3 regions of the Streptomyces sp. NPDC025833 genome follow, and region 1 is predicted to be linked to each of the others. Evidence: riboswitches for the same ligand, from Rfam matches in the RefSeq annotation. Region 1 holds a riboswitch; each other region holds the start of a gene.
The links. Region 1 has a riboswitch for cobalamin ahead of ACZ4K2_RS17405 (ribonucleoside-diphosphate reductase subunit alpha). Riboswitches for the same ligand answer to the same signal wherever they lie in the genome.
Positions count from the first base shown of each region.

Region 2: it holds a riboswitch for cobalamin, as region 1 does, so the genes downstream of both, ACZ4K2_RS32215 (cobalamin biosynthesis protein) here and ACZ4K2_RS17405 (ribonucleoside-diphosphate reductase subunit alpha) in region 1, are expected to answer to the same signal.
Region 3: it holds a riboswitch for cobalamin, as region 1 does, so the genes downstream of both, ACZ4K2_RS26625 ((2Fe-2S) ferredoxin domain-containing protein) here and ACZ4K2_RS17405 (ribonucleoside-diphosphate reductase subunit alpha) in region 1, are expected to answer to the same signal.

Region 1 is NZ_JBVHNF010000009.1:74,816-78,081, forward strand. Features, by position in the region: gene mctP (monocarboxylate uptake permease MctP) at 1-1,508, shown strand, start outside; cobalamin riboswitch at 1,910-2,046, shown strand; gene ACZ4K2_RS17405 (ribonucleoside-diphosphate reductase subunit alpha) at 2,172-3,266, shown strand, end outside.
Region 2 is NZ_JBVHNF010000022.1:84,376-87,641, reverse strand. Features, by position in the region: gene ACZ4K2_RS32225 (inorganic phosphate transporter) at 1-687, shown strand, start outside; gene ACZ4K2_RS32220 (hypothetical protein) at 725-952, shown strand; cobalamin riboswitch at 1,085-1,225, shown strand; gene ACZ4K2_RS32215 (cobalamin biosynthesis protein) at 1,326-2,270, shown strand; gene ACZ4K2_RS32210 (cobyric acid synthase) at 2,267-3,266, shown strand, end outside.
Region 3 is NZ_JBVHNF010000015.1:165,160-168,425, reverse strand. Features, by position in the region: gene ACZ4K2_RS26635 (NAD(P)-dependent oxidoreductase) at 1-856, opposite strand, end outside; gene ACZ4K2_RS26630 (antibiotic biosynthesis monooxygenase family protein) at 853-1,191, opposite strand; cobalamin riboswitch at 1,676-1,797, shown strand; gene ACZ4K2_RS26625 ((2Fe-2S) ferredoxin domain-containing protein) at 1,859-2,257, shown strand; gene ACZ4K2_RS26620 (enoyl-CoA hydratase/isomerase family protein) at 2,413-3,266, shown strand, end outside.

The DNA of each region.
Region 1 (3,266 bases):
AATGGGGCCTGGGCGGAAGGTCGTTCGGCACCTGGATCACCTGGTTCCTGCTCGGCGGCGACCTGTACACGGCGTACACCTTCGTCGCCGTACCCGCGGCGATCTACGCGGCGGGCGCGGCGGGCTTCTTCGCGGTGCCGTACACGATCCTGGTGTACCCGCTGATCTTCACCTTCCTGCCCCGCCTCTGGTCGGTCTCGCACCGCCACGGGTACGTCACCACCTCCGACTTCGTGCGCGGCCGGTTCGGCTCGAAGGGCCTGTCGCTGGCGGTCGCGGTGACCGGCATCCTCGCGACGATGCCGTACATCGCGCTCCAGCTCGTCGGCATCCAGGCGGTGCTGGACGTGATGGGCGTCGGCGGCGGTGAGAACACCAACTGGTTCGTGAAGGACCTGCCGTTGCTCATCGCCTTCGGTGTGCTGGCCGCCTACACGTACTCCTCCGGTCTGCGCGCGCCCGCGCTGATCGCGTTCGTCAAGGACGCCCTGATCTACATCGTCATCGTGGTGGCGATCATCTACATCCCGATCAAGCTGGGCGGCTTCGACGACGTCTTCGCCAAGGCGTCCGACGCGTTCAGCCAGGTCAACCCGGCCACCGGCAAGCCGCGTGGCGCGCTCGCCCCGCCGGAGACCGGCCAGTGGACGTACGCCACGCTGGCGCTCGGCTCCGCGCTGGCGCTGTTCATGTACCCGCACTCGATCACCGCGACCCTGTCGTCCAAGAGCCGTGAGGTGATCCGCCGCAACACCACGATCCTGCCGCTGTACTCCCTGATGCTGGGCCTGCTGGCGCTGCTGGGGTTCATGGCGATCGCGGCCGGGGTGAAGGTGAGCAACGGGCAGCTCGCCATTCCGCAGCTCTTCGAGGACATGTTCCCGGACTGGTTCGCGGGCGTGGCGTTCGCCGCGATCGGCATCGGCGCCCTGGTGCCGGCCGCGATCATGTCCATCGCCGCGGCCAACCTCTTCACCCGCAACATCTACAAGGACTTCATCAAGCCGGACGCGACGACCGAGCAGGAGACCAAGGTCTCCAAGCTGGTGTCGCTGCTGGTGAAGGTGGGCGCCCTGGTCTTCGTGCTCACCATGGACAAGACCGTCGCCATCAACTTCCAGCTGCTGGGCGGCATCTGGATCCTGCAGACCTTCCCGGCCCTGGTCGGCGGCCTGTTCACCCGCTGGTTCCACCGCTGGGCGCTGCTGGCCGGCTGGGCGGTCGGCATGGTCTACGGCACGGCCGCGGCGTACGGGGTCGCCTCCCCGACGCAGAAGCACTTCGGCGGCAGTGCCAAGGAGATCCCCGGCATCGACGAGATCGGCTACATCGGCCTGACGGCGTTCGTCCTGAACGTCCTCGTCACCGTGGTCCTGACCTTCGTCCTGAAGGCCGTGAAGGCCCCCGACGGCATCGACGAGACCACGCCGGAGGACTACACGGCGGACGCCGGTGACGCCGGGGTCCAGCTGGAACTGCCGCCCGCCACCGCGGGCGCCGGCCACTAGGCACACCGGACGACCACCGGGCGACGGGCCGTCGGAGGACATCCGGCGGCCCGTCGCCGTACCCGTACGCGTACCTGTACCCGTCGCCATACCCGCCCCCGCCTCCTGCACCCAGCCCTCAGCCACCACCAGCCACAGCTCTCAGCCCTCAGCCCTCAGCCCTCAGCCCTCAGCCCTCAGTCAGGGCTCCCCCGGGCCCGCTGTGGCGTCGGCGGGCCGCCAAGAGGGCCGGGGGCGGCGGCGGCCGGGAGGGTGCCGTCACGCACGCCGTGAGCGCCTCCACTCCGGTGTGCGCCCGGGCCGGACCGTGCCCGGACGGCGCGGCCCGGCCACGCGCCGTCCGGGCACACGGCTGCCTCCGGGAGCGGAACGACACAACATCTGGGGGTGACGAGACAGCCCGGCACTAGATGTATGCTCGTGCTCGCTGTCGTCGCAGGGGAATCCGGTGCGAATCCGGAACTGTCCCGCAACGGTGTACTCGCGTGCATCCGCACGCCTGTCCAGTCCGAGGACCTGCCGGCAGCCCACCCGTTCGTCCTGTCCGGGTGCGTTGTGACGTCCGGGCCTCGCGGAGTGGGCCGGTGGACGCGGCGCCGTGCGCGCTCGTGGTCACCCCCTGCCCTCCGCCTGGTCCCCGTGCCGAGCGAGGGAGAGCCCCACGTGACCATCGCGCCAGCCGACCCGGCTTCAGTCACCGAACTGAAGACCGACGGTCCCGGTACCGCACTGCTGCGGACCCTGACCGAGCTGACCGCCGATCTGCCCGACGCCGACCCCGGCCGGGTCGCCGCCGCCGCGCTGCGCGGCCGGTCCGCGCGGGCCGACGAGGCCGAGCTGCGGGAGCTGGCCACGGAGGCCGCGGCCGGCCTGATCTCCGAGGACCCCGTCTACTCGAAGCTCGCCGCCCGGCTGCTCACCCTGGCGATCCGGGACGAGGCCGCCTCCCAGGGCGTCACGTCCTTCACCGAGTCCATCGCGGTCGGGCACCGCGAGGGCCTCGTCGCCGACCGCACCGCGGAGTTCGTCCGGCTGCACGCCCGGCGACTCGACGCGCTCGTCGACGGCGCGGCCGACGACCGGTTCGGCTACTTCGGCCTGCGTACCCTGCACAGCCGCTACCTGCTGCGCCACCCGATCACCCGCAAGGTGATCGAGACGCCCCAGCACTTCATGCTGCGCGTGGCGAGCGGCCTGGCCGAGGACGACACCGCCCGGTCCGTGGACGAGGTCGCGGCCCTGTACGGCCTGATGAGCCGCCTGGACTACCTGCCGTCCTCCCCCACGCTGTTCAACTCCGGCACGCGCCACCCGCAGATGTCGTCCTGCTACCTGCTCGACTCCCCGCTGGACGAGCTGGACTCCATCTACGACCGCTACCACCAGGTCGCACGGCTGTCGAAGCACGCCGGCGGCATCGGCCTGTCCTACTCCCGCATCCGCTCGCGCGGTTCGCTGATCCGGGGGACGAACGGGCACTCCAACGGCATCGTGCCGTTCCTCAAGACCCTGGACGCCTCCGTGGCCGCGGTGAACCAGGGCGGGCGGCGCAAGGGTGCCGCCGCGGTCTACCTGGAGACCTGGCACTCCGACATCGAGGAGTTCCTGGAGCTGCGGGACAACACCGGCGAGGACGCCCGCCGCACGCACAACCTGAACCTGGCGCACTGGATCCCGGACGAGTTCATGCGCCGGGTCAACGCCGACGAGCAGTGGTCGCTGTTCTCCCCCGCCGACGTGCCCGAACTGGTCGACCTG
Region 2 (3,266 bases), on a different contig from region 1:
ACCAACGACGCCCAGAAGACGATGGGCATCATCACCCTGGCCCTGGTCACCGGCGGCTCCCTCGCCCCCGGTTCCAACCCTCCCACCTGGGTGATCCTCTCGGCCGGTCTGGCCATCGCGCTCGGCACCTACATCGGCGGCTGGCGCATCATCCGCACCATGGGCACGGGCCTGACCGACCTGGAGCCGCGCCAGGGCTTCGCCGCCCAGACCAGCGCCGCGACCGCCATCCTGGCCTCCTCGCACCTCGGCTTCTCCCTCTCCACCACCCACGTCGTCTCCGGCTCGGTGATGGGCGCGGGCCTCGGCCGCAAGGGCGGTGTGGTCCGCTGGTCCACCGCGACCCGCATGGTCGTCGCCTGGCTGCTCACCCTCCCGGCCGCCGCGCTGGTCGGCGCCGCCGCCGAGTCCGTGACCGACCTGGGCGACTGGGGCACCGCCGCCGTCGCCGTCTTCCTGGTCGCCGCCAGCGCCGCGATCTGGAAGATCTCCCGCCGCGAGGTCGTCGACCACACGAACGTCGTCGCCGAGGACGCGGAGCCGGCCGGTGTGGTCACCACCGCCATCGCCGCCGTGATCCCGCCGCCCGCGGGCACCGTCGCCGAGAACCCGGTCCCCGCCTTCCCGCAGCAGACCGCCGGTCCGGTCCGGGTCGCCGAACCCGCCCCGCCGGCCGCCACCGTCTGACCCCGGCCCCTCCCCCGGTTACCAAGGAAGCAGCCCCATGAAGATCGACTGGTCGGCCATCGGCTCCGTCTTCGGCGTCAGCCTCGTGTTCACGGTGGGCCTGGTGGCCCTGTTCACCCTCGGTATCAACGGCCTGGCCCGGCGCGAGAAGGCCGCGGCCCGGGGCGGCTCGGCCGGCCTCGCCGTCACCGGCGCCTACGTCTGCTTCGCGGCCTGCGCGGCGGCGGTGGCGTACGGCATCCACCTGATCGTCGCCAAGCCCTGACCCGGTCCGGCCGCGGCCGGACACCCCCCGAAGCTCCCCTCCGCCACCAGGAGGGGAGCTTCCGGCATGCCCGCAGGCAGGCGCTGTGGGGATGGGCACACTCTCCCTCCGCAGGTCAACGGCAAGTTGACGGCTGTTCGGAACGCGTGGTGGACTGCCCACGCCAAGTACGGCGGCAAGAGAGGAAGCCGGTGCGAATCCGGCGCGGTCCCGCCACTGTCACCGGGGAAGAACCCCCGGGAGCCAGGAACTCTCACCGCCGATTCACGTCGAACCAGGGCGCGGACACCCTGAGTGAGGACACAGATCGCCATGCCCGGCTGCCGAAGGACCCGTACCAGGACCGCTCCTGTGCCCACGGCCGGCTGAGCCGATGGGTGCCGATCGCACATACGCGTACGGTGCCGCCGCCGGCGTCCTCGGCGACCTCCTCCTCGGCGATCCGCGCCGCGGGCACCCGGTCGCCGTCTTCGGCCGGGCGGCCGGAGCCGTGGAGAGCGCCCTGTGGCACGACCACCGCGGCTGGGGCGCCCTGCACACCGTCGTGTGCGCCGGCGGCGCCGTGGCGCTCGGCGCGCTGGCCGTACGGGCCGTACGCCCCTCCCCCGCCGCGTCCGCCGCGCTGACCGCCGCCGCCACCTGGGCCGTCGTCGGCGGCACCTCCCTCGCCCGGGAGGCCCGCGCCGTCGGGCGCGCCCTGGAGGCCGGGGACGTCGAGGCCGCCCGGGCCCGGCTGCCCCACCTGTGCGGCCGGGACCCGCAGGCGCTGGACGCCGACGGGATCGCCCGCGCCGTGGTCGAGTCGGTCGCCGAGAACACCTCCGACGCGGTGGTCGGCGCGCTCGTCTGGGGCGCCGTGGCCGGGGTCCCGGGCCTCCTCGGCTTCCGCGCGGTCAACACCCTGGACGCCATGGTGGGCCACAAGTCGCCCCGGTACCGGCGCTACGGCTGGGCCTCCGCCCGTCTCGACGACGTCGCCGGCTGGCCCGGGGCCCGGCTGACGGCCCTGCTGGCCGCGGCGGCCGGACCCGGTCCGCGCGGCGCCCTGCGCGCCTGGCGGGCCGACGCCCGCCGGCACCCCAGCCCCAACGCCGGCCCCGTCGAGGCGTCCTTCGCCGGCGCCCTCGGCGTCCGGCTCGGCGGAACGCTCTCCTACGGCGGCCGGGTCGAGCACCGCCCCGTGCTCAACGGCGCCGCCGGACGGCCGGTCCGGGCCGCCGACATCGACCGGGCGGTACGGCTCTCCCGCCGGGTCGGCCTGCTCGCCCTCGGCGCCACGGTCGCCGCGCGCGCACTCCTGAAGGGACGTGGCAAGTGAACGGTGGTCTCCTCGTCGCCGGCACCACCTCCGACGCGGGCAAGAGCGTCGTGACCGCCGGCATCTGCCGCTGGCTGGTGCGCCAGGGCGTGCGGGTGGCGCCGTTCAAGGCGCAGAACATGTCCCTCAACTCGTTCGTCACGCGCGAGGGCGCCGAGATCGGCCGGGCCCAGGCCATGCAGGCCCAGGCCTGCCGGGCCGAGCCGACCGCGCTGATGAACCCGGTGCTGCTCAAGCCCGGCGGCGAGCAGAGCAGCCAGGTGGTGCTGCTGGGCAAGCCGGTGGGCGAGCTGAGCGCGCGCGGCTACCACGGCGGGCGCCAGCAGCGGCTGCTCGGCACGGTGCTGGACTGCCTGGCCGAGCTGCGGAGCACCCACGACGCGGTGATCTGCGAGGGGGCCGGGAGCCCGGCGGAGATCAACCTGCGCCGGACCGACATCGTCAACATGGGCGTGGCCCGGGGGGCGCGGCTGCCGGTGCTCGTCGTCGGCGACATCGACCGCGGGGGCGTCTTCGCCTCCTTCTTCGGCACGGTCGCCCTGCTCTCGCCGCAGGACCAGGAGCTGGTCGCCGGCTTCCTGGTGAACAAGTTCCGGGGCGACGTCGGCCTCCTGGAGCCCGGGCTGGACATGCTCCGCGACCTCACCGGACGGCGGACGTACGGGGTGCTGCCCTTCCGGCACGGGCTGGGCATCGACGAGGAGGACGGGCTGCGGCTGTCGCTGCGCGGTGCCGTCCGCGAGTCCGCCGTCGCTCCCCCGGTCGGCGCGGACGTGCTGCGGGTCGCCGTGTGCGCGGTCCCGCTCATGTCCAACTTCACCGATGTGGACGCGCTGGCCGCCGAACCCGGCGTCGTGGTGCGGTTCGTGGACCGGCCGGAGGAACTGGCCGACGCCGACCTCGTCATCGTCCCGGGCACGCGCGGGACCGTCCGGGCCCTGCGGTGGCTGCGGGAGCGCGGGCTGGCCGACGCGCTGGCCCGGCGGGCCGCCGAGG
Region 3 (3,266 bases), on a different contig from region 1:
CGCGGGTGACGGCGGCACAGTCCTGGTCGCCCAGCCCTTGCTCGGTGGCGCGGACGTGGGTCTCCGCCGCGGCGGTCGCCAGCGGCAGGCTCAGGCCGGCTGCCGCCGCCTGCTTGGTAGCGAGCATGAGGTCTTTCGCCATCAGCCGCAGCCGGAAGTCCGGCTCGTCGAAGCGGCCCGAGGCCAGGCGCCGGGACTTGAACGCCATGACCGGCGAGGCGAATCCGGTGCCCGCGATCGTCTTGAGGACCTGCTGCCGGTCGAGTCCGCAGGCGCCCGCCAGCTCGGTCGCCTCGGCCAGCGCCTGCACCTCGATGCCCATCAGCAGGTTGAGGAGCAGCTTCATCCGCATGCCGGAGCCGAGTGCGCCCAGATGGACGACTTCCTTGCCCAGGTTCTCCAGCAGCGGGCGGGCGGCCTTGAACGCCGTCTCGTCGCCGCCGAGGAAGAGGCGCAGCTCCCCGTCACGGGCGTGGTCGCGGTTGCCGAGCATGCCCATGTCCAGGACCTGGGGGACGTCCCCGGTCATCTGGACGACCTCCTCGGGGGCGACGGTGCTGGCGCAGAGCAGGACACCCGGGTACGGGCCCGCGGCCAGCACTCCGTCCGGTCCGCGCAGCACCGAGCCGAGGGCCTCGCCGTCGGCCACCGCGCAGATGACGGCCTTCGTGCCCGCGACGGCTTCGGCGGGGTGGGCGGCGAGGTGGGCGCCCGCCTCGACGAGCGGCGCGGCCCGGTCCGGAGTGCGGTTCCAGACCCTGACCCCGATGCCCTCTTCGAGCAGGCGGCGGGCCAGCCCGGCGCCCATGGCACCGAGGCCGAGCACGGCGACGGGACCGAGGTCGGCGCGCGTCACGACGCCGCCCCCTTCGTCTCCTTGACGACCCGGAAGCGCAACGACTGCCTCTGGTCGACGAACTCGCGCAGCGGGGCCACCATCTGCTGGTGCTCCTCGCTCTGCTGCCAGGCGAAGAAGGCGTCGGCCGACTCCCATTCGCTGGTGATCACCCACTGCCGGGAGTCGTCGGCGGGTGCGCCGAGCCGCTCGACGATGTGGCCGGGGGTGCCGGAGACGGACTTCCGCAGTTGCTCGTACAGCTCCAGGAAGCCCTGCTCCCCGCCCTCGATCACGCGGACCGCGAAGACGACGTTCAGCTTTTCCGTCGTCCCGGACTGATGGTTGGTGCCCATGTCTCCTCCTGGGTGAGATCCGGTGGGACACGACTCCCACGGACTCATGTCGCCCGTACGGCCGCAACTCCGAATGGGGGAGGGGCCGGTGCGCACAAGGGGTGCACGCTCCGCGATTAGCCGTTCCGGGTGAGTTACGGCCCGGCCCGTGACAGCGGCGGCCGGACTCGGCCGGTCCGGCCCGGACGCGTGGGTTCCGCTGACCCGTTCGAGTGATGGCCGTGGCTTCGCCGGGTCTCTTCGGATCTCGCCGGACACAGGCGGTCCTCGGCCCCGGAGCCGACGCCCGGCCGGCCCCCGCGGGCGTCGGCCATCGCCCGGATCCGCGCCCGTGCGAGCCTCCGCGCACCGCGCCGGACGCCGGCGGGCGGGGCGAACACGCCGCGCCCGCGCACGGGGTAGGGCACCGGCCGGCCGGGGGCGCCCCGGGCCCCCACCGGCGCTGATGACATGATGGTCGGCGACGTAGGGCGACGGCGGTCCGAGGAAGCCGGTGAGAATCCGGCGCGGTCCCGCCACTGTGACCGGTGAGCGAGTTCCGGCAGGCCACCGCCCCCGGCCGGGGCGGGAAGGCGGGGCGGGCGGCGACCCGGGAGCCAGGAGACTCACGCGGTCGCCTCCTCACGGAACACCGGGGCGGATCTCCCCGGGAGGGGAGTGGCGCGACATGGCCGAACGGATCGCGGACGAGGAACCGGGCGGGGGCGGGCGGCGCGGCGGACCGGCGCCGTGCCGGGTCGTGGTGTGCCGGGACTGCTGCTGCGGCAGCCCCAAGGTGCCCGGGGTCGACCACGCCGGACAGACCGCGCGCCTGCGGGCGGAGGTGCCGGTGCGGATCTCCGAGTGCCTCGACGTCTGCGACCAGGCCAACGTCCTCGTCGTACAGCCCTCCGCCGCGGGCCGGGCCGCCGGTGCGCGGCCGGTGTGGCTCGGGCTCGTCAACGACCCGGACGCGACCGAGGACGTCATCACCTGGGTGCACGCGGGCGGCCCCGGCGTCGCTCCCCGGCCCGACATCCTCGACCTGTACGCCTTCACCCCGCCGCACCGCCGTGCGGGGACCTGACCCGGCGGGCCCGGCAGCACACCGACGCCTCCCCACCGCCCCCGGGAAGACCGTCGATCACCGACCGTCCGCCCCTCGCGGGAACACCGAAACCCGGAAGGAACCAACGAGATCATGCGCGTCAACGTGGCCCGCGCCCTCACGGAGGCACGCGGATGACCGGCACCGAGGAACCCGTCCTCCTGCACACCGCCGGCCGGTCCGCCCGCATCACGCTCAACCGGCCCAGGGCGCTCAACGCCCTGAACCACGACATGGTCCGCCGGATCGACGCGGCCCTGACCGCGTGGGAGCACGACCCGGCCGTGGAGACCGTCGTCCTCACCGGCGCGGGGGAGCGCGGCCTGTGCGCGGGCGGCGACATCCGGGCCGTGCACGACGACGCCCGGGACGGCGACGGCACCGCCTCGGCCGCGTTCTGGCGCGACGAGTACCGCCTCAACGCCCGGATCGCCCGCTACCCCAAGCCGTACGTCGCGGTCATGGACGGCATCGTCATGGGCGGCGGGGTCGGCGTCTCCGCGCACGGCGGCGTCCGGATCGTCACCGAGCGCTCGCGGATCGCCATGCCCGAGACCGGCATCGGCTTCGTCCCCGACGTCGGCGGCACCCACCTGCTCGGCCTCGCCCCCGGTGAACTCGGCACCCACCTCGCGCTGACCGGCGCGCAGATCGGCGCCGGTGACGCCCTGCTGTGCGGCCTCGCCGACCACTACGTGCCCTCCGCGGCCCTCGGTGCCCTCGTCGACGACCTGGCCGGGATGCCGGTACGGGGCGCCCTCGCCCGCCACGAACAGCCGCCGCCCGCGGGCCGGCCGGCCGAGGGGCGCGCGTGGATCGACGCCTGCTACACCGCCGCGACGGTCGAGGAGATCGTCCAGCGGCTGCTCGCCCACGGGGACCCCGAGGCCGAGGAGGCGGCCGAGACCCTGCTCGGCCGGTCGCCCACCTCCCTCAAGGTCACCCTGGAGGCGATCCGCCGCGCCCGGCGCCTCGGCTCGCTGGAGCG